2 regions of the Peribacillus aracenensis genome follow, and region 2 is predicted to be linked to the other one. Evidence: riboswitches for the same ligand, from Rfam matches in the RefSeq annotation. Region 2 holds a riboswitch; the other holds the start of a gene.
The links. A riboswitch is a leader RNA that binds a small molecule or an ion and turns the genes downstream of it on or off. The one in region 2 is predicted to bind FMN.
Positions count from the first base shown of each region.

Region 1: another riboswitch for FMN. It lies ahead of N0M92_RS12690 (ECF transporter S component); the one in region 2 lies ahead of ribE (riboflavin synthase).

Region 1 is NZ_JANZMJ010000010.1:139,509-151,623, forward strand. Features, by position in the region: gene N0M92_RS12655 (metallophosphoesterase) at 1-181, opposite strand, end outside; gene N0M92_RS12660 (YpbF family protein) at 277-735, opposite strand; gene N0M92_RS12665 (LysM peptidoglycan-binding domain-containing protein) at 878-1,720, opposite strand; gene N0M92_RS12670 (CPBP family intramembrane glutamic endopeptidase) at 1,698-2,324, opposite strand; gene N0M92_RS12675 (RecQ family ATP-dependent DNA helicase) at 2,314-3,819, opposite strand; gene N0M92_RS12680 (helix-turn-helix domain-containing protein) at 3,822-4,883, opposite strand; gene N0M92_RS12685 (ferredoxin) at 5,174-5,422, shown strand; gene N0M92_RS12690 (ECF transporter S component) at 5,544-6,125, opposite strand; FMN riboswitch at 6,290-6,426, opposite strand; gene serA (phosphoglycerate dehydrogenase) at 6,736-8,310, shown strand; gene N0M92_RS12700 (hypothetical protein) at 8,399-9,622, opposite strand; gene sigX (RNA polymerase sigma factor SigX) at 9,588-10,148, opposite strand; gene N0M92_RS12710 (ATP-binding protein) at 10,363-12,115, opposite strand, start outside.
Region 2 is NZ_JANZMJ010000014.1:91,349-103,463, reverse strand. Features, by position in the region: gene N0M92_RS15345 (DHH family phosphoesterase) at 1-1,060, opposite strand, end outside; gene ribH (6,7-dimethyl-8-ribityllumazine synthase) at 1,336-1,806, opposite strand; partial or broken gene ribB (3,4-dihydroxy-2-butanone-4-phosphate synthase) at 1,886-2,524, opposite strand; gene ribE (riboflavin synthase) at 2,543-3,181, opposite strand; FMN riboswitch at 3,328-3,458, opposite strand; gene N0M92_RS15325 (TspO/MBR family protein) at 3,662-4,393, shown strand; gene megL (methionine gamma-lyase) at 4,407-5,582, opposite strand; gene N0M92_RS15315 (DEAD/DEAH box helicase) at 5,931-7,067, opposite strand; gene N0M92_RS15310 (ATP-binding protein) at 7,115-8,302, opposite strand; gene putP (sodium/proline symporter PutP) at 8,554-10,023, opposite strand; gene N0M92_RS15300 (molybdopterin oxidoreductase family protein) at 10,182-12,115, shown strand, end outside.

The DNA of each region.
Region 1 (12,115 bases), on a different contig from region 2:
CGATCCTCCGATGAAGATCGGATATAAAAAAGATCCGGACATCTCCAAAGCCTTCAGGAAAGTCTTTAAAATATAAGTCTTGATAAATCACCCTATCTTGCATAGCCGTACGCCACATGTAAATGATCGTGGCAAATGACAGCATAATGATGACTAAAAATAATCCAGATAACCATAACATCTAAGTTAAACCTTCTTTCCATCCTTTTCCTAAACGTACTTTCATATAACCATAAAACCATATTACCCGCAATTAAATATGACTTAACGCGATCATCATTTATTTTCATGATATAAGTTAATATCATAATTCTTCTTCATCATTTCAAAAACCTTATGGCGACTTTTCCATTCTTCCTCTTTTTCCCACAATTGCTTACTTTTATTAATGATTTCACAGCGCAGCAGTTGAAACTCCTTTTCAGCTTTGTCCAGCTTTTTTTTAATTAATACCATATATCCATATAAACCAATTGCTGCCGCCAAAAAGAGAAAATGGCTAAAATGGTCGACGAAAACACTAAACATACTGAAAAAGGAATAGGAATAGGGTACAACGATATAAAAATATAGATAAATCATAAAAAGGGCAGCAACGATCATAGTTGCCCATAAGCTTTGAAGGTGCTTCTTTTTAAGTGCCTCGAATTTTTTCTTTCGATCCACGACATTCTGCAGCATTTGCTTTGTTGCTTGATCCGTTTTCTCATCCAATAAAATGATTGTCGATTCCATCGCATTTCCTCCTCTACTCTTTCAAATCATGATATGAAAAAGCAGAGGAAAAAATGATAAAGTACCTGCCACGTTTACCTTTAAACTGAACTAAGTCATACAATCTTAAAAACACCCTGCCTATAAAGACAGAGTGCCATCGTTATTTCTTGATAGGAATTTTCAATACCTGACCTTTGGAAATTTCATTGCCATTCAGCCCATTCCACTCCCTGATCAGAGCAATCCCTTCCTGTGATTTGTAATAATTCATGGAAATACGAAATAATGTTTCTTCACCTTGAACAGTATGTAAGATAACTTTGTATCCCTCTTTATCCGGATTCGCAGCTTGAACATTTTCGGAAGCCTTTTGCTTTTCTGTTTCTGCCTTCTTTGCTTTTTCGTCAGCTATTTGCTGTGCTTTGGCTTTTTCCTCAGCTTCTCGCTGTGCTTTGGCCTTTTCTTCAGCTTCTCGCTGTGCTTTGGCCTTTTCTTCAGCTTCTCGCTGTGCTTTGGCCTTTTCTTCAGCTTCTCGCTGTGCTTTGGCCTTTTCTTCAGCTATTTGCTGTGCTTTGGCTTTTTCCTCAGCTTCTTTCTTCGCTTTGGCCTTTTCTTCAGCTATTTGCTGTGCTTTGGCTTTTTCCTCAGCTTCTTCTTTTTCTTTCTCCGCTTTAGCCTTTGCCGATTCTTTTTCCTTTAAATCATCTGCAGTAGCTGTAGTTGGAATCGATTCCTCACTAAAGACGACTTGGTCACTTTTCACATCAGGTACAGGCCTACCCTGCATATATGTATAAAGGGTGTAAAATCCAATTGGAAGTAAAATAAAAAATAATGCTAATAATTGTATCATTGGGAACTTCTTCACTTTACTTTTTTTCTTTTTATTCTGGTGGACTTTGCTCCGCTTGGGCAATGAGGACTTGGCCTTCTGACGTTCAATTCGCGAACGGAGTTCACCAGCCTGATCGTTTTCATTTTCATTCTTTTGCACTCGGCTCATTCAAGTCACCCCCTTTCTTGCTAAACCCTCTTCGCTTTTTGTTCCTGATTAAAATACCAAGGATAAAGTCAATTAAAAAGTGAGCGGTTATCGTCACGATGAGATTATTGGTCATTTCAAATAGAAAACCGATAAAGAAGCTCAAAACCAAAACATTTAAAAATAAAAACCAATTAAATAGGTAACGATAATGAACGGCTGCAAAAATTAGGCTCGTAAGAAGCAAACCAAAATGTGTTTGCAGCACTCCGCGGAATAATACTTCTTCACTTATCGCAACCACTAAAGTTACGGCAAAAATCATCGGGTATGACAAATTACTGAAAATGCGTTCGTTAATACCTCCATCATCCTGATAGGAAGATGGTGTCACTTTCATAAACAATATGTCCAATAACACGACAATGACTCCAGCGGGAATTCCAATTAGCAAAATGTTCAGGTCATCAAAGATAAATATGTCGAAAAAAGCTGAACGGTCTTTAAATAAAATAATACCTAAAAAGATGGCTAACGTTAAGAGAATAATTTGCGTAAGAAACAAATTATATAGCAACTGTTTATCTGTAAGTTGTTTAATTATTTCAGCTTGCTTATTTTTCATTGCCATTTTCCTTCTTTAATAAGATATAAGCCAATTCCTTTTTCCAAGTGGAAAAGGAATTCACCGGATCCATCTTCACTTCCGGCCATACATCAGCCATTTTTTCGACATCCAACCCACAAATATCACAGCAGATGGGATTCACTTCCCGTTGCATTTCTCCAAAGTAGTCCAGTATCCCTAAACGGCGACATTCCTGGGCACGTATCCAGTGAAGGAATTTATGCAGCTTTTCCTGATTCCTTGATTTTCTCTTTTGACAATACTCTTTCATCTCTTCCATTTGATTTAGGTTATTGCCCATGATAAGCTGCGTAAAAAACCGGAGCTGGATTTCGTTCAACGAAAAGGATTGGGACAGCTGATCTTTTTCAGCGACGGTCAAATTTGCCATATTTTTGTGTGATGCATTAAGGAAAGAACATACACCATCGATTTGCGAATCCGTAGGCAACTGTTGCTCCATCAAATGCAGGGGAAGCCCTTCATCCCCTTCGCTATATAATAAGACAGCCACACTTTGTTTCCGATCTCGTCCCGCCCTGCCTATCTCCTGAAGATACGCTTCCATCGTGGACGGGATATGAAAATGGACAACATATCTGACATCCGATTTATTCACACCCATTCCAAAAGCACTTGTTGCACATATAATTTTCAACTGGCCGGAAATGAATTGCTGCTGAATGAGCATCCTTTGCTCCTGTTCCATTCCACCGTGATAATAATTGACACTATCGATCCCGTTATCCTGTAAAAACCCAGTGACTGATTCCGCCACTTTTTTAGAGGAAAAATAAATAATTCCGCTTCCGGTAAATTTCCTGACAAGTTCCAGCACACGGGCTAGCTTCTCATCGTAGCTGAACATCCGCTCGACAATAATTGCAATATTTTCCCGATCAACAGATGAGACCATTTCCTTAACCTGCCCAATGTTGAGTTTACCAACGATGTCCCGCCGGACCTCATCGGTTGCAGTTGCCGTCAGGGCAAGAGTCAACGGATTGTTCAATTCACGCCTCACTTCTCCTAAATTCAAATAATCCGGACGGAAATCATACCCCCATTGTGAGATGCAATGTGCTTCATCTATGACGAATAAACCTATGTCTATGGACTTCAAGGATTTTATCACACCGTCCAGGCTTAGCATTTCAGGGGATAAAAAGATAAAACGATAACTATGTAACCGGTCAAAAGCTTTCCTTTTTTGATTTAGCGTCAAAAAAGAGTTGAGGGTCAATACACTTTTTTCGCCCCTCATCTTCAACTGATCTGCTTGATCCTGCATTAAAGATAATAACGGGGAGACAATTAGGACAGTCTTATTTAAGAGATAAGCAGGCAGCTGGTAACATAATGATTTACCTGATCCGGTTGGGAGCATCGCTAAGGTATGACGACCGGACATCAATGATTCAACCACTTCCTTTTGTCCAGGACGGAATTCATTAAATCCGAATTTTTCTTTGAGGACCCGTTCTATGTTCATCATCACTCACCTATTTTCGCAAGTACAAGTCTTATTTGGAAAAAGCTTATTTGTTTATTATCGACCATCTGCTTGATTGCTTTAAGCTTTTTCGTACCAAGTTCCTTAATAGCTTCAGCAATGTCCCTCTCATCCTCGATAGATACATAATCGGAAATCGGAAAATCCTTTTCCGATAAGACAATTTCTACGAGGTGATCTTCGATGGTGTTGACCTTCAATCTGCGGATTCCCGCTATTTCATCCAGATTTTTCCCTTCCTGGATGTATCGTAAAGTTGTATTGGTAGATTGTGTCAATTGAGGATTCCCACTGCTTTTCCAATCATTGGTTAATGATGACAAGAGTGGGTAATCCTTTCCCGATTCCATTTCCGCAAGCATTTGATGCAATGTGTCAAGAAATGTAAAGCGAACATACTCTTCTTCTACCTCTTTCCTTTTTGCAATCTGTTCAAACGTAAGTCCAATCCTGTTTATTCCGGTTAACCTCAATATGAAAATGTCTCGTTTCACATCACTTTGACTTTCTAAAAGGAATACCAGTTCATCATATAGATGTTGGGCAATCACCGTTCGATCCTGACGATTGACATGTAAAAATTCCTTTACGAAGAATTGGATTTTGGGATTTCGTTGAATCGGATAAAAACGTCTTTCATTGTGGACAATATGGGATATGGTTTGAATGAGTAAGTTTAACCTTCCCCAGAAAACCGGGGTTATATTGTTATACTTCCAACCATTTATATACGCCGGAAAAGGATATTTTTTAAAGTAATCGCCTAACATTCCCTCACCTTGCATACTAATTTCATACGCATCTAATCTATCCGTTAAATTAATCATCTCATGCTTAAGTAAATGATCAATGTTTTGATTTAATTGCTGACGGGTAAATCGAGGTATTGTCCCAAAAATATCCGTTAAGCCGAATAAATGGGCATCCTGGATTGTTTGTGACGATTTCTTACCCTGCAGCATATGGTATATAGCATAAATGGAACGTTCGCCTTGAAATTTTTTTATCGCATATAGAATGATGGCCTGTAGATAATTATTCATGGGACTCACATCCTTGTTTCATTTAACCAATAACCCCATTGTAACAAAAAACTGCAAAAATCGCCGTTATTAATGATGAATACAAGGAAAAATATGTGACTAAATGACGAACCACGGAAAGAACCAAATTAATTATTTCGATGTTTTTCGTTGACATTCAGCTATATGATAGTTATTATCAATACAATTTCTATTGAAAAGTTTGGCATTCGGTCTTACAATAAGAAAGAGATAATAATCTGAAATAAAAAGATTATCAGTTGTTAAACAACTTAGGAGGGGTTATATTCATGGCTAAATTTACTATTGTGGATAAAGAAACATGCATAGCTTGTGGAGCTTGCGGAGCAGCCGCACCAGATATATATGATTATGATGACGAAGGGATTGCATTTGTTACCCTTGACGATAACGAGGGAATCGTTGAAATTCCAGATGTACTTATAGACGACATGATGGATGCATTTGAAGGATGCCCAACGGATTCCATTAAAGTTGCTGACGAAGCATTTGACGGAGACGCACTAAAATTCGAATAACGATACAAGCCATTTTCGATCGAGAATGGCTTTTTCTTTTGTCTCATACCAAAAAAACAAACATAAAAAAACAACCGAATATGGATATCCGGTTGTTTTTTCATTTCTATCGTCAATGCCGTTAAGCATTTTTATATAATGTTTGTTTATTGATCCATGTCTGTAATTTAATGAACAGCAACATGAATACAGATGTGATGAGCACGCCTTTAATCACGTTGAAAGGCAAGATTGCCGTCGTAACGAACTTTCTTGACTCTGGCGCCGACATTGCATCCCATCCCATAAAGAAGGTATATGCCGGTAAAAAGACAAAATAGTTTAAAACACTCATGAATACCGCCATGGAAACTGTCCCCGCAAGTAAAGCGAACGTCATCCCTTTTTTTGAATTGATTTTCTTAAATACATAATAAGTTGGCAAGACAAACAGTATTCCGGCTATGAAGTTAGCGATATGCCCCACAGGTACAGCAGTCATGGTCCCAGTCATGACTAAATCCAAAAGGTTTTTAATGAACTCGACTAGAATTCCAGCCATCGGACCGAAAATCAATGCCGCCATCAGTGCTGGTATGTCGCTAAAATCGACATTGAGAAAAGGCGGGAATCCTGGAAACGGGAAATTTAAAAGCATCAATAAATAAGAAATGCTTCCCATCATCGCAAGTGTGACCGTTTTTTTCACTTTGTTCTTATTCATAGTTCTCTCTCCTTCTTTTCCGATCTACCTGAAAAAGAGGTTGGGGTTCCAAAATATGCTGATGCTCAATAAAAAACCTTTAATTCCAATAGAATTAAAGGGATAAATTAAAGGCTACATCAAACAAACGTTCAGCAAATAACTGTTGAAACGCACTCAGGAACCTCCATCTTCTCCCATCCAGACTATACTGTCGGCTTTGGAATCACACCAAATCCTGCCTTGTAAGGCTCGCGGGCTTAGAAGAAGAAATTCCTTCATCACCGCCGGTGGGGAATTGCGCCCCGCCCCGAAGATAGACCTATAAAATTTTTATACTTCCCATTATATCTGAAATTCCTTTTTTTTGATAGCATTTTCTCTCGATTAATGCATTTAGGATGAATATCGATCGTCGCAGTGAATGGTTTAAAACAAATAGCGAAAATTTTTTTATATTATGCAAACGAAGACGAAGCCATTTATATCACGATATTAATCAAAAGATCAGATAAAAAATACTGTTATTAAGCGCTTACATCTAAATAAGCCAAATTGACATAATAAGCATTTCAATTGTAAAATTAACTGAAATTTAAGATAATTCTTTTCCCTAGGAAGGTGTTTAGACGTGTATCGGATTTTAGTAGCAGACGCCATTAAACCAGAAGGACTCGAACCGCTATCAGAGGCATCCAATATTCATCTCATTCAGAAAACCGTAGAGGAAGCTGCAAACGAACTTGATCGGATCGATGCAATTCTTGTGAGAAGTGCAACGAAGGTTTCGGAAGAGTTAATGAACCGTATGCCGCAATTAAAGATTATAGCACGCGCTGGTGTCGGTGTTGATAACATAGACATCCCGGCAGCAACAAAACGCGGGATTGTCGTGGTTAATGCACCTGACGGCAATACCATTTCAACAGCTGAACATACATTTGCGATGATGGCTTCATTAATGCGCCACATTCCGCAAGCTTATGCTTCACTGAAGAATGGGGAGTGGAAACGTTCTTCTTATACAGGAACTGAACTTCGAGGTAAAACATTAGGTATAGTTGGCTTTGGACGTATCGGAGGGGAAATTGCAAAACGTGCTAAAGTGTTTGGCATGGATGTCATTGTCTATGATCCGTACCTGACTGTCGATCGTGCAAAGAAAATGTCCGTAACGGCCCTGCCGTTAGATGAATTGCTTCCTAAAGCAGACATCATTACAGTTCATACACCATTAACGAATGATACTAGAGGATTAATCAATAAAGAAAAACTGCTTACCTGTAAAAAGGGGGTTTATGTACTAAACTGCGCCCGTGGTGGAATTCTGGACGAAGATGATTTATATGAAATGTTAATCGAAGGACGTGTTGCAGGGGCGGCACTGGACGTTTTCGTCGAAGAACCTCCACTTGGCCATAAACTGCTTGAACTGGATAGCGTCATTGCTACACCGCATCTTGGTGCTTCCACGAAAGAAGCCCAATTAAATGTTGCGGTACAAGTTGCCCAGGAAGTATTGACCTATTTTGAAGGAAACCCAGTCTCAAGTTCAATCAACCTTCCAGCCATATCTAAAGAAGTGTTTGAAAAGGTACAGCCATTCTATCAACTTGTTCAGCAAATGGGATCCATTGCTTCTCAGTGCATGAATGAAGGAATTCAGGAAATCTCCGTTACGTATGCAGGAGAATCATTGGATTTCGATACAGCGATTCTTACAAAAAGTCTAATCTCTGGCTTTTTCAGATCAAGAGTCGATGCATCAGTCAATGAAGTGAATGCCTTGTTGATCGCAAAAGAGCGTGGCATAACCGTTGGTGAAAAAATCTCTACGGACTCTTTAGGTTACTCGAATTTGATCAGCCTTAAAGTAAAAGGTGACAACCGTGAATTAACAATCAGTGGAACCTATATCGAAAATTACGGTTCTCGAATTGTAAGTTTGAATGGTTTCAAAATCGACTTTCAACCAGAATCGAATTTACTTTATATCCAGCATACCGATAAACCTGGTGTAATCGGTAACGTAGGTAAGGTCCTAGGTGATCACGATGTGAATATCGCAACCATGCAGGTTGGCCGAAAAGAAGCTGGCGGGGAAGCCATCATGGTTTTGAGCTTTGATTTACCATTAGAAGACAACATGAAACAATTTTTAATGGAAACAGAAGAAATTACATTCATGGCCCGTATTTCATTATAAGTAGAAAAAAGTGCCCGTCCAGCACGGGCACTTTTTCTGTGAATGCAAGGGGCTTTTGCCAACCATAGACCGGGTGTTTTATCACACCTCAATTCACTTGGTTCGGTGCTTTGGGCACCAATATGTCTTCAGTTAAATTCAGCTGGCCTACCTCTTCAATGGGAGCATTTTCAAACTTCACTTTTTCAAAACCAAAATCCTTGGCAATGAAGAGTATGGCTTCTAAAGCTTGAAGGGATTCCTTACTATTTTCAATGGCAACTTGATCTGATAATTGAATGATCACAAGATTTCCATTAGAGCTTATCCTTTCCCATTTCAGGTCATGCGGGATTGCAGGTGAAATTCCTTCGATGTCCGCCTCCCCTTTTCCAGCTTGCAGCGCCTCCTCAAAGTCCTGATAACCCATATTGCTTGGAACAAGGAACCTCGGGGAGGACTCATCCTTTTGGTAAAGAAAGTATGTGCGATTTTTTTGATGAGGTATATCCATTTCTTTTAAATAACCTGCGTGCGCAAACATGGCACCTTGCTTACCATCTGTAGAAAATGTCATTTTCTCTATTTTGTTATAGGAAAGCGTTTCCTCCATCGAATGGAGAAAAAGTGTATCTTCATCCAATAGTCGGCTTTTTTCTTGAAAATCAATATGAGCAGTGGTCATATCGTTTCCTTGGCTGATCTTTATATCAAGTGGAAAATAGTCAGATAGCCCATATTGCTCTTCATCCACATCGGACATTTGATTAACTAACTGATTCAGTTTATCACTTTCGTCATAATGTTTGAGTTTAATCGAAATGGGAACAATGAAATTCATTTGATCATCTGGGACACCCATCGTAATGATTGATGCATTTTTAAGGTCATCTTGATAGATCGCTTGTGCAATTGTTTTTTCCTTTTTCCATTGTCGGGGTTCCATTTCTGAAACCTTTTCTTTAGATTCTATTTCCGCTTGCTTACTCGAAAACTTTTGATTATCCTGCCTATCCGCTGAATGATTTTCTTTGTTACTCGCATCCTGGCGTTCAAGATCTGCCATTCCCTTATTTTCAGATAGAGATAATTTCCCACTACTGCCGCTGTCCTCTTGACTTGTCGTTCCTTTTTTTTCAATAATTAAAGATGATGCCAAAACAACCATTAAGAATAAGGAGGCAACACCCGCAAATAGAGGTATCCAGTGTTTCTTTTTCTTCTTATCATATATTCTCGCAAACACCTCTGCCTTGGTTCGGTCATCTTTTAATTTCGGAAGCTCGCGCAGCATGTCTTCAATTTCGCTTTCTTTCCAACGGGATCTTCTCAATGCGGTGGCCCTCCTTTCCAGATAAATCTTCCATCAACTTTTTAATAGCCTTCAAAGCACGGTGCTGGGTCGTTTTTACCTTACTTTCACTCCAATTCAATACTTCAGCAGTTTCCGTAATGGACAGTCCCTGAATATATCGTAATATGATGACGGATCTTTGATTCGTGGTACACCGGTTTAAGCAATGATAAATATCTTGGATTTCACCGTTCATGATAGCCACTTCTTCCGGAATGGGCTCTTTATCTTTTATCAATTGCCTATCCCAATCAAAGTTAGGAAAGATTTTATCTTTCCACCCTTTTTGTTTCCGAAAGTAATCAATCGTCACATTTCTTGCAATCGAGTACATCCACGTTTTTTCACTGCTTTTTCCTTCGAAGCGTTCATAAGCCTTCATCACCCGTATATATACTTCCTGAACAAGGTCCTCCGATGTTTCTCGATTTTTAGTCATATAAAAAATGAATTGATATATTTCCTGATGATATTTTTCATAAAGATCGTGGAAAACGGAATCCATCATTTCCCCACATCCGTTCATAAATATAGTCGTCAATCCAAAACAAAAGTTACATACTTCGGCTTTAATCTTATTATAAAGTTCCGTTAATTTCCACATATCAGGGACTTCTTATTTTGTTTCCTAAAAAAAACAAAGACAAGTTGGAAAGAAATCCAATTGCCTTTGTTTTTCTCAATTCCTTATGAAACAAGATTTTTTGGCAAGCCACCCGTCATTCAGCATTTTCCATAATTCGAGGCAGGATAAAACTGAACGTCGTCCCTTTATTAGGTAAACTGTTTACCGAAATGAAGCCATCATGGGCATTGATTATATTTTTTACGATTGCCAAACCCAACCCGGTGCCCGAACGGCCGCGGGTCCTTGCTTTATCCGCTTTATAAAACCTCTCGAATACAAAAGGCAAATCTTCTTCGGGAATCCCAGATCCAGAGTCCCTGACATCAATGATCAGTCCCCTTCGATCACTTGTCCTCTGAATGACATCAATGTTACCGCCCGGAGGAGTATGACGAATCGCATTATCAATTAAATTGGTCAAAACCTGTTCAATGCGGTCCGGATCGAAGTGCCATTGAATTTGATCGTCTTGCATGCTGGCTGATATGGTGATCCCCTTTTCTTTAGCCAGCCCGGAAAACTTACTTGTGATCCTCTTTAAATAAGGAGAAATAGGTACGCATTCATAGCTAAGGTTCATTTTACCCGATTCCAATTTAGCTAGATCGAGGAGGTCGTTGACTAAACGGCCCATTCTCAAAGACTCATCATAGATGATGCGGGCCATTTCCACCTTTTCCTCTTCACTGCTCGCAATGTCATCTACGATCGCTTCACTATATCCTTGCAACATTGAAATCGGCGTTCTTAACTCATGTGAGACATTCGCTATGAAATCAGTCCTAAGTTTGTCCATACGTCTTTCATCGCTCATATCCCGTATGATGGCCACCGCTCCCCTAATATTGTCGGCATTTGTATATAGAGGACTGACAATGAATCCCCAATCGCGGCCCTGCAAAGTAATTTCACCGACTTGCTCCTTATCGAAGGACTCTGATTCATCAAAAAGATTCATCAAAACCAATGGGACATTGACATTATCTTCCCGGTTATAGCCCTTTTCAAAGTACCAGGATTGCAGAAACCTTTCTGCTGGCGGATTCGTTTCAAGAATTGTGCCATCTTTATTGAAGGTAATGACCCCATCTGCCATACTGCTAAGAATGCTGGAGAGATGTTCCTTTTCCTGACTAAGTGCATTCATATTGAATTTCAGCTGTTTTCTCATCTGGTTAAACGCTATGGCAAGTTCACCGATTTCATCTTGAGTCAAGATGGGAACCTTTGTATCAAATTTCCCCCGGGCAATCGCTAGCGCGGCTTCCCTCATCTTCACCAATGGTGCATTGATTCTTGTAGATAAAAAGAAAGCAAAAATCGTTGTCAAAATAATGGCGATGCCTGCTGCCAATAATATGAACTGTGTAGTCGATTTTGTGGTTTCTTCCATGGACTCCAACGATTGAAATAGGAAAACTTCATCCTGTTCCCCATTCAATTCAAGTGGAATGCCTACTACGATTGCGGACAATTCCTTATCGTCTGCATCATCGGATAGCGCCATTTCCTTTTTTACAGTCTTTCTTTCCGTAAAAACCTTGATCAATTCGGAATCATTTTTAATGAGTTCCGGCGTGATTTCGAACTCATTATCTCCTCCAATTGATGAGAATACCATTTTGTCATCATTAAGAATGATCATTTTCGTTTCATTGCCTATTAATTCCGAAGCTATTTGTAAAACCTCATTGCTGGACCCCTGATGTTCATTCGTTACCTTAATGATTTGTTCAGCGGTTTTGGTTAAATCATTTTCAATATTTTCAATCTGGAAATTCTCAAAGAATTCGACCAGCAGAACGGTTAAAACAATTAGTACAAATGACACGAGCAATAGGATC
Region 2 (12,115 bases):
TCTGTTGTTTTCCGTTTATTTCAACAATCCATTCCTCTTCTTCATCTTCATAGATGAATATGTCCTGTTTGTCTCTCGTTGAATATAGGCAACCCTCTGGGGACTCCTTTACATTCAATTGATTCTTATGTGCGTCTCGTTTAAGGGGCTCGGCATGGAAGGTCTTTTCGACATATTGGCTATATGCCTTTTCGGACATGGTGCAACCGGCGGCTTTTTGGTGACCGCCCCCATCGTACTTGCCGGCAACCTCAGAAACATCTATATCATCGTGGATTGTCCGGAAGCTGATTCTCTTACTTCCTACCATCAGAATGGCTATATAATCCAGATGCGAGAACTCTTTCGACAGTTCATTACCCAATTCCGAGTGGTATGACTCTGCATGGACCACACCAGCTGTATGGGGACCGACCGTAGCCTGATAGACTTCTCTTTTTTTCCTGTTTATGTACCGATCTACTCGACTCTCTTCAACATTAAGAAGGGTTTGCTCCACTTCGTCAAAAGTAAAGCTTTCAGCCGTGGACAGCTTATTTGCGATTTTCATTTCGAATTCCTCTATCGGAATCATGAAAAACAGGTCATTCAATCGTTTTGCCGTTGTATTTTTATTGACTTCCCATTCCCAAGTATCGTATTGACGAACCAATTCAACGAATTCAGCGACAATGCTTGAAGGTTCCAGCAATTTATTCTCAACTGCGTACTGATAGAATAGAGATGTCGCTGCCGTCTGTTTACCATCTTCTTGTTCGACAGTTACAGATGCCCAATCATGTTCGTTCAAATGCAGTGCCGACTTATGATGATCAATCAGCAGTGCCTTGCCTCCATCTTCCACAAACTGAGTAATCATTTTTTCGTTATCTTCATCAACCGATAGATCAGTAACAATCAATGTATCTTCAATCTTAGCCTGCTCAAGAAATGCTCCTACATTCTGGTTAAGGCGCCCAATTGAATTATAACTAACCACTACTTCTTCTCCGAATGCCAGCTTAGCTACAATGCCGCAGCCGACTCCATCTAAATCATTATGTGTAAAGAGATGGTACACACAAACCCCTCCTAATAACTAATAAAATTACTTTTCCCTAAAGTCATGAATTTCAATTGCAATCTTTACAATTGTAGCATAATCATATCCGCATATTTTATCATGCTTCCATTACGTGATGCTTTTGTTCGTTTTTTTTTTTGAAATTTCCTAATGGTTCTTTATTTTCCATGATTTATACCTAAAAATGCATTACTCTGAAATCGAGGTATTTCCAACTGGACAATTAAAAAAAGCCACAGGAATGTTTTTCCCTGCGGCTTCCTTATGTGAAATCATTGTTCTATTAATTTTCCAAGGTTGGCCATTTCAATGGCACTAACCGCAGCTTCATATCCTTTGTTACCTGATTTTGTTCCTGCACGTTCAATGGCTTGTTCAATATTCTCAGTTGTCAGCAAACCGAAGATAACCGGTACACCTGTTTCCAATGAAACGGAAGCCATGCCTTTAGCTGCTTCGTTGCAGACATAATCATAATGTGAAGTGGCACCCCTGATTACCGTTCCAAGACCGATTACAGCATCATATTTACCTGTATTCACAAGTTTCTTAGCTATTAACGGAAGTTCAAAAGCACCCGGGACCCACGCGATGTCAACATCATTCTCATCAACGCCATGACGCTTAAGGCCATCCAATGCCCCTCCTAAAAGCTTGCTAGTGATAAACTCATTAAATCTTCCTACCACGATTCCGACTTTCAATCCTGATCCGATTAATTGTGCTTCAATAGTTTTCCCCATGTCCAATTCCTCCTAATTTTAAAAAACAATATCATTTTTTTCACGTTAAGATTTAATTTCTAATAATCATTCAAGCTTTAGGAATGTTCAGTTCAAGTTCCTGTTTCCCAATTGAATCATTTTGTTCAAGATACCGAATCAAATCGGCTATCGTAATGAATTTCAGGTTAAATTTATCAGCGATGACTTCTAAATCGGATACGCGGGCCATTGATCCATCTTCATTCATGATTTCACAAATGACACCAGCTGGAGCGGCACCGCATAACTTCGCCAAGTCCACCGATGCCTCCGTATGTCCTGCCCTTCTTAATACGCCGCCTTCTTTAGCGACTATCGGAAAAGTGTGACCAGGCCTTTGGAAATCTTCAGCGACAGAATCTTCATTTAGAAGTTCAAGGATGGTCAAGGACCGTTCAAAAGCACTGATTCCTGTAGAGGTGCTTTTATGATCGACACTTACCGTAAAAGCAGTGCCATGATGATCGGTATTTTCACCTACCATAGGATGCAGCTTCAATTTCGCTGCCAATTCTTCAGTGATGGTGGTACAAATCAAACCACGCCCATGGGTCGCCATGAAATTAATCGCTTCCGGTGTCGCCCTTTCGGCCAACACTACAAAATCCCCTTCATTTTCACGGTCTTCATCATCGGATACGATTACTACCTTGCCAGCCTTCAAATCTTCTATTGCCTCTTCTATTGTATGGAACATCATTACACCGCCCTTTTATTAGAATCCATGCTCTGCCAAAAACTCTAAATTCAGTCCTGGTTTCGGATTGCCATTTTTCATTTGATGTATTATATATTTCCCTATCATGTCGTTTTCGATGTTAACGATATCGCCAGCCGCTTTTTGTCCCAATATGGTGTCCTGATGAGTCAATGGAATCAGTGATACAGTCAAAAGGTTCCTTTCGATCCCAAATATCGTCAAGCTTGTTCCATCAATGGCCACGGAACCTTTTGGAATACAGAAGGTACTAAGCCCTTCTTCCAATTGAATTACATAATATACGGCATTTTCTTTCCGTTCTTTTTTTATGATCGTTCCGGTTCCGTCGATATGACCTGAAACAAAATGACCACCAAACCTCCCCTGCGCACTCATTGCTCGTTCGAGATTAACAGGTGATCCCAATTTCAATGTCCGGATCGTGGAAGCTTTGACCGTTTCCGGCATCACGTCGACCGTAAACAAACTTTTCGTGAAGGATGTTACCGTTAAGCAGACCCCGTTGACTGAAATACTATCCCCCAGTTGCACATCTTCAAGGACTTTTTCAGAACGAATCGATAACTCCATACTGCTTTTTCCTTTTTTTAAGGAATGCACGGTACCGATATCCTCAATGATTCCCGTAAACATGTTTTTCCCCCTTTTATAAAATATAAAAAACCCCTTAGGATGACCTAAGGAGTTAGCAGGAGAAATGAGTGAAAAAAATTGTATACCTAAAAAGCCTAATATTTTCATTTTCAAAAAATTAGGCATACGTATACACTTGGGTTCCACACGTCCTTCTCCCATCCAGACTGTACTGTCGGCTTTGGAATCTCACCAAATCCTGCCTTTATCAGGCTCGCGGGCTTAGAATTTCTTCATCACCGCCGGTTGGGATTTTCACCCGACCCCGAAGGACTAAAATAATATGAATCTTTGAACATTTTATCACCATAAAGTGAAGATGTAAAATTTCTAACCTTAAATGGTTCCATTGTTACAGGAACTTCCTCTTTTTATGGAAAAATGTCTCCAAGTACCCCCGATGTGCTCCGAAAAGGTTAGCCAGGCTGAATATGTGGAATAAGGTTAGAAGGATCTCAATTCACACAAGGAGGAAGGCCGATGATTATTACCATCATTAACTTGATTTTCTATCTATTCGTCGTCACGATGAATTTTTTAGCCAATTTCTTGCCATTGAACGGCCAAACATCAGGAGAGATTTCCGATAAACTTGATGTCCTTTTCACTCCTGCCGGTTATGTATTTTCCATATGGGGCTTGATCTATTTCCTGCTCGCCATCTGGGTATTCAGGCAGTTTTTAAGTAAACATCAAAACAGCCCTGCATATAAGGCATCCTATCCTTGGTTTGCTTTAAGCTGTATCTTGAATGGCGCTTGGCTTTTGGCTTGGCACTATGAACGCTTTTTGTTATCCGTATTCATTATCATTGCTTTATTGGCTACTTTAATGGTCATTTATACAAGAATGAAAAAAGTCGAGCATGTTGCTTTTGACCTATTTCCGTTTTCCGTATATACAGGCTGGGTAAGTGTTGCAACCATAGCTGACATTTCTTATTACCTCACCTATATCAAATGGGACGGTTTTGGGGCTTCCCGTATAACCTGGACGATCGTCCTGCTGATTGCAGCAACAGCCTTGGCCTTTTTCTTTGCAGGTAAAAACCGGGATTGGTGCTATCCTCTCGTATTCGTTTGGGCATTCATAGGCATCGGGATACGAAATAGCGGCGCCTATCCGATAATCACAGACATTTCTTATATCCTGGCTGCCATCACTTTTATCGTATCCATCACCATCTTCATTCAAAATAGGAGGAACAAATAAGATATACGTTAGCCTAAAATGCTTGCTGAAGATCTTGCCAGATATCCTCCCAAGCCTCAAGGCCAACTGAGAGACGGACCAGCTGGTCACTGATGCCCATTTGTTCCCGTGAATCTTCAGGAACGGCAGAGTGCGTCATGGTAGCGGGATGCTGGATCAATGTTTCGGCATCACCTAGACTTACGGCAATTTTGATAAGTTTCAATTTATTGAGGAATTCCTGTGCATCCTGTTTTGTGCCATGCAGTTCGAAAGAGATAAGGCCGCCGCCATGTTTCATTTGTTTTTGCATTATATAATAATCCGGTGAAGCTACATCACCTGGATAATATACCTTTTTCACCTTTGAATGTTTCTTAAGTTCTTGAAAGATTGCCATTGCATTGGCCGAATGACGGTCCATCCTGACAGGCAAGGTCTTCAGCCCCCGTAATAGTAACCAGGCATCGAATGGTGAAATGATTCCACCGATATCCTTCTGTGTAGTCCCGGCTACTTGATTCATGAATTCCTTCTTACCGACGACAAGGCCTGCAACGACATCACCATGCCCGCAAAGATATTTCGTAGCGCTATGAAGGACGATATCGCAGCCATATTCAAGCGGTCTCTGTAGGTAGGGAGTCGCAAACGTATTATCGACAACGACCGTCACATTATATTCCTTCGCAACTCTCACCACCATCTGTAAGTCAATCATTTTCATCGTCGGATTGATAGGGGTTTCCACATATATGCAGGTCGTTTCCGGCCGGATCATTTTCCTTACCTGTTCTTCTGAATCCATTTCACAAAAATCATGTGTGATGCGGTATTTATTTTTCATTAGCTGCAGGAGGCCAAATGTACAACCATATAGCCCCTGTGAGCACAGGATGTGGTCATCTGTTTTTGTTAACGCAAAAAGCACTGCTGAAACGGCAGCCATGCCTGAACCGAAAGCAAGGCCAGCTTCCCCTCCTTCCAAAGCGGCAATCTTTTCTTCAAGTACTTGTACCGTTGGATTTCCAAGGCGAGAATAAATATATCCATCTTCCTTACCGGCAAAACGTCTTTCCCCTTGCTCGGCATTTTCGAAAGTGAATGTTGAGGTTTGGAATAAGGGTGTTGCCAAGCTTCCTAAATGCTTCTTCGAGTCATATCCTTCATGGATGACTGCCGTTTCAAACTGTTTATACTTTCCTGTCATACCGTCTCCTCCTAACCTATGTCTATTGCTATCATATGTCAAAAAACCATATAAAGGAAGCGTTTTCATTCATGTTTATCCCCCATTAATGAACTCCTGAATTTAGAATCATTTCCCAACCCAATTTTTATAGTATCAAATGCTTTGAGGTGAAAATATTCTGATCTTTATTGGATCATTTCTTTTTGAACGGCCCATTTGCCGAGGCACCCATCGTTCAATTTGATTCAGCAATAACAGGCACTTTTCTACAGGGAATCCTGCACAATGAGCAACTTTTAAATTTTTATATCTTAACGGGCATTTGCGAAAAAAAAGACAGCCGCCATGGCTGTCCCTTTTTTTGTATCATTCATCGACTACGATGTTTCCACCATAGAAGGTTACTCTCGTTAATGGAATCTCCAGTTCACGGGCCATTTTTTTCAACTCTCGCTCTTCTCTTTCCGTTACGATTGAAATGACAGTGCCATCTGCACCTGCACGACCAGTTCTCCCAGATCTATGGATATATTGTTCGATATTGTCGGCCATATCAATATGAACGACCGCAGTAAGACCTTTAATATCAAGCCCCCTTGCCGCTACATCCGTTGCTATCAGCATTGGGGATTTTCCCGAACGAAGCTTCCGCAACGCTTTCTCCCTGTCGACTTTATTGGATTCACCATGAAGCACGCCCATTTCAATACCTTTATAGCTCAGCTTTTCATGTAGGACGCTCAGCTCTGCTATATCATTAAGGAATGCAAGGGCCTTCACATCTTTAATTCTTGTGATTTTCTCGAGAATCTTGGACTTTTCCCGTCTCTCAACAACAAAGTAAAGATGGTCCACCTTGGATTCCATTTTTTCATGCTTATCGACCTTGATCAATTCGGGTTCATTCATGAATCCCCTGGCCGCTTTTTCCGTTTCCTCCGGCAAGGTCGCTGAAAATACCATGATCTGTCGATCTTTTAGCGTTGTTTTGATAATATTATTGATCGTTCCCATATGCTCTGGAGTGATCAATTGGTCACCTTCATCAAGTACTATCGTCTTAACTTCATGCATCTTCAATTTCTTTTGGGCAATCAATTCGTAAATACGCCCCGGTGTTCCAGCAATCACCTGGGGACGCTTCTTCAGTTTGTCCAACTGTCTTTTCACATTAGCACCGCCGATGAATGCTGCACCCGTAATGCCGCTTCCCTCTGACCAAATGCGGATCTCTTCATTGATTTGCATGACCAGTTCTCGTGATGATGCCAAAATCAAAGCTTGGGGCGATTTCTTTTCAGGGTCTACCTTTTCTAGCAATGGCAGTAAATATGCTAATGTTTTTCCCGTACCAGTCGGTGATTCGGCCAAGATGTCTTTTCCTTCGACAATCACCGGAATCGCTTTCGTTTGAATCGGGGTAAGTTGCCCGAATCCGGACTTTTTCCAGACCTCTTGTATATATGCTTTTCTATCGTTCACTAATTCAGGTAATTCGCTCATATCTTTCTCCTTTAAAATATAACTTTTCCTATCTTTCATAGTACCATTTATTCTTGTCCAGTAGCTAATGGAATACGAATTGTAACCGTCGTCCCTATGTTTACCTCACTTTCAAAATGCATTTCCCCGTGAAGCCGATGAACGATTTTCCGGCAAATTGCTAGCCCGATCCCCGTACCCTTTTCTTTCGTCGAATAAAAAGGCTCACCAATCCGTTCAAGACGCTCGGGCACCATTCCCATGCCATTATCACTCACACTGACCATTGCTTGTCCATCGACGGTTTGCAGCGATATATCAATTTTCCCATTATCCTCAATCGCTTCAATGCTGTTCTTGACGATATTGATTATCAACTGTTTAATTTCAATTGGATCAGCCATAATATAAATCGGTTCGGCGGTTTTAACCCTGAACCCCAATTCGATATTATTCAAATTCGTTTCCGCTTTCATCAACGTGAATACCTGTTGTAAACTGTCGGCAAGATCGATCCTGCGGAATGCTACATCCTGTTTCTTCCCAAGAATCAAAAGTTCACTTGAGATAATATTAATACGGTCAATTTCCTTCAACATGATATCAGAATGCAGCGGGTTCACCTCCTGCGTCATATCCATTAACTGTACGAATCCTTTTAACGATGTCAGGGGATTCCGTATCTCATGTGCGACCGCTGCAGCCAGATGCCCGATTACAGATAGCTTTTCAGACATGATCATCAATTCCTCTTCGCGCCGTAATTCAGTAATATCCCGAACGATTGCATATACTCCAAGCATTTCCGCGTTAACGATGATCGGTAAAAAGGTTACACGGATTATCCGCTCTTCATCACTGCCATCCTGGATGGTCGTTTCGAATTTTACAGCCTCCCCTTGAAGGGACCGTTTAAAGAATACAGATACTTTATCACTTTCATTCCAGTTGAGGAGATGATTCGCATTCTTGCCTTTCAAGTTGTCACTGTTATGACCTAATAGTTTTTCAGCTTCAGGGTTTATCGAAACGACATTTCCTTCGAGATCCAGCTCAAGGACACAATCCGGGTTATGCTTGAACAGCGACCGATACTGTTCATCCTTCAGAACGAATTCTTGTTGGGACCTCAACACTTTTCCCGTCCAATACCTGATAATGAAGTATAGGAAAAGCCCGGTTATGAAAATGAACATCCACCCTTTTGAATGTTGAAACATTGCATATCTCTGAACATCTGCCTTTGACTGTGTCATAGAGATGTAATCCGTAACGAAAATCCATAAGACCCCAATGATTATATATATAAAAGCCACTTTACATGCAATTTTATGAGATTGGTTCATATTTTTTCCTTTGTATTGTTTTTTGGTTTATTATTCCCAAATCACTCAAAAAAAGCCCTCATGTTTTCAACATAAGGACTCTATCGGTATTGTACCATATATATTACATTCATTGTTTTATATAGCTAAAAAAACAGCACCATTTTAACGACCTTCAATGATCAAGAGAGGTTCTTAATGGCTTGATTGAATTCTTCTTCTATATCTTTTGTAGGCTTGGCCGATAATAAGCTGAAAACGACTACCGCTATTGAACCAGCGATGAAACCAGGAATGATTTCGTATACTTCAGCGAACTTATCGATCATATCCCAGATGATCACGGTTGCCGTACCGACAATCATTCCCGCCAGGGCTCCCCATTTCGTCATCCGTTTCCAGTACAGGCTTAACAGAATGACAGGACCGAAGGCCGCTCCAAAGCCAGCCCATGCATACCCCACCAATTTAAGGATCGTGCCGCTTGGATTAAAAGCCAATAATAGGGCAATGGCGGAAATCGCCAACACGCCAAACCGGCCTACCAGCACTAATTCCTTATCAGATGCATTCGGACGAATGAACTGCTTATAGAAATCATCGGTCAGAGCACTTGCCGATACTAACAGCTGTGATGCAATCGTACTCATGACCGCTGCTAAAATAGCAGCCAACAAGAAGCCTGTAATTAAAGAAGGAAACAGTTCTTTAGATAAAATGATGAAGACGGACTCAGCATTTTTTTCCCCTAAAGGGCTATTTGCCAGGTTAAAATAAGCTATCCCCACCAATCCGGTGAACATCGCTCCGACGATAGCAAAAATCATCCAGCCCATACCGATCCGGCGTGCATTTTTCAATTCTTTAACAGATGAAACCGCCATGAATCGAACGATAATATGAGGCTGCCCGAAATAACCAAGCCCCCATGCCAGAAGAGATATGATTCCAATGGTTGATGTTCCTTCAAAGACATGCAATAAATTCGGGTTGATCGATTTTATTTCATTGAAGGTAGGGTCCCAGCCACCAATATTTACAATCGCGACAACTGGTACTAGAATTAAGGCAATGAACATGATTGTACCTTGTACGAAGTCGGTCCAGCTAACAGCCAGGAATCCGCCAAATAATGTATAAAGAATGACAACGCTCGCCGTCAGCCAGATGCCCCACCGATAATCCAAATTGAAAGCGGAGCGGAAAAGCTCACCGCCCGCTACCATGCCTGAAGATGTGTAAAAGGTGAAGAAAATTAAAATGACCGATGCTGATACCACTTTTAAGACCCTGGAGCCATCTTTAAACCGATTTCCCAAAAAGTCCGGAATCGTAATCGAATTGCCGGCCACTTCCGTGTATGTCCGAAGTCTTGGTGCCACGAATAACCAGTTTAAATAAGATCCCGTACACAGGCCGATGACAATCCAGCCAGCACTTAACCCGCTTATGTACATAGCACCGGGAAGCCCCATCAACAGCCAGCCGCTCATATCGGAAGCCCCTGCACTCAATGCAGTTACAGCCGGGCCCAAGTTCCGGCCGCCAAGCATGTAATCGGTTAAGTTGGCCGTTTTCCGATAAGCAAAATAACCAATTAACAGCATGCCTGCCATGTATATTCCAATTGATATTATAATTCCATAATCCAAAAATGAATCCTCCTATTTATAGGTTATAATTTTCATCTTGTAAGCTTATCAGAAAAAAAAACATATGTTAAGAAGTTCTTGCACCTTTGAACGATTTCACTTTCAATATAATTAAGAAAATTCATTTTATTAGATTAAATTATTAGGAGGAATACGCCATGCAATCCTATATCAATCAGCCAGATGGAGTCTTTCCCTCTGTTTGCTCTCTAGACTGTCCTGATCAATGCGGTTTACTGTTGCACAAGAAAGACGGGAAAATCATTAAAGTTCAAGGAGATCCTGATCATCCAGTCACAAAAGGGAATATCTGCAACAAAGTCCGAAACATGACTGCCCGCCTATATGACCCCAATCGCTTAAAACAGCCATTAAAGCGCATCGGTCCGAAAGGAGAAGGGAATTTTGCTCCAATCAGCTGGGAAGAGGCCATTGACACAATCACTTCCAAATGGAAAGACCTGATTGAAATGCACGGACCGGAAAGCATACTTCCCTACAGCTTTTACGGAAACATGGGCAACCTCAGCGCTGAGGGGATGGATCGCCGTTTTTTCCACAAACTCGGTGCAAGCATGCTCGAGCGTTCCATTTGTAACGCGGCAGGCTCAGTCGGATACAACTATACAATGGGTGGTTCATTCGGCGTCGATCCAGAAGAAACGATTCATGCAAAGCTTTTCATCATGTGGGGCATTAACGCTGTGAGCACAAATATGCACCAAGTAACGCTTGCCCAGCAAGCCCGAAAAAACGGGGCCAAAGTAGTTGTCATTGACGTACATAAAAACCAAACCGGCAAGTGGGCAGATTGGTTCATTCCGATTCTGCCTGGCACCGATAGTGCGCTCGCCCTCGGATTGATGCATATACTATATGCCGAGAATCTAGTCGACCAGCCCTTTCTCGATGAATACACAGTGGGTGCTGCTGAATTGCGGGAACACGTCCGCCAATATGACCCTGCGACCGTCTCCGCGATCACTGGCGTTCCAATTGAAGACTTATATGAATTAGCCAGGATGTATGGCATCACAAGTCCATCATTCGTTCGGATAGGCAATGGCCTGCAGCACCATGACAATGGCGGCATGGCGGTACGTACCATTGCCTGCCTGCCTGCACTTACCGGCCAATGGATTGCCGAAGGCGGCGGAGCCATCAAAGGGAATTCTGGATATCTGGCTTTTAATACAAATGCCTTGAGACGTCCTGATTTATTGCATAATAAAGCTACCCGGACCATTAATATGAACCAAATCGGTCAAGCACTTCTGAAAAAGGAAAACCCGATTCGCTCCATGTTTGTATACGGATCCAACCCAGCACTTGTCGCTCCGAATGCTAATAAGGTGCAGGAAGGCCTAATGCGGGAAGATCTATTTACAGTTGTCCATGATCTATTCTTAACCGAAACTGCCATGTTTGCCGACCTCGTCCTCCCTGCCACATCATCTTATGAAACGGAGGATTTTTATAATTCATACTGGCATAATTACGTGCAAATACAAAAACCTGTAGTCGAAAAATATGGCGAGTCGAAATCTAATGTTGAGCTGTTCAAACTTTTAGCTGCTGGAATGGGATTTGGGGAACAAGCATTTAAAGATTCAGAGGAAGATATGATACGTCAGGCGCTGGATTTTTCCGAAAACCCTCATTTAGAAGGCATCACCTATGACTCCCTTTCAAGGAATCAATTTGTCAAAGCCAAGATGCAGCCGATGTTCCCAGGAAAACTCCCGACACCAAGCGGTAAAATCGAACTTTATTCCGAACGGATGAAGCAGGATGGATACGAGCCTTTGCCAACATATACGCCAATCATAAAAGACAGCGACCTGCCATTTTTATTCATTCCGGCACCTAATCACAATTTCTTGAATTCGACCTTTTCAAATAATGCCAAACATATCTCCTTGGAAAAGGAGCCGAAGCTGCACATGAATGCCGCCGATGCCAAAACAATGGGAATATCCTCTGGAGATATGGTTAAAATCTGGAACGGTCGTGGTGAATGTTTGCTTACCGCTGCTCCCGGTGAAAATGTGTTACCCGGCGTTCTTGTCAGCCAAGGCTTGTGGCAGAATAC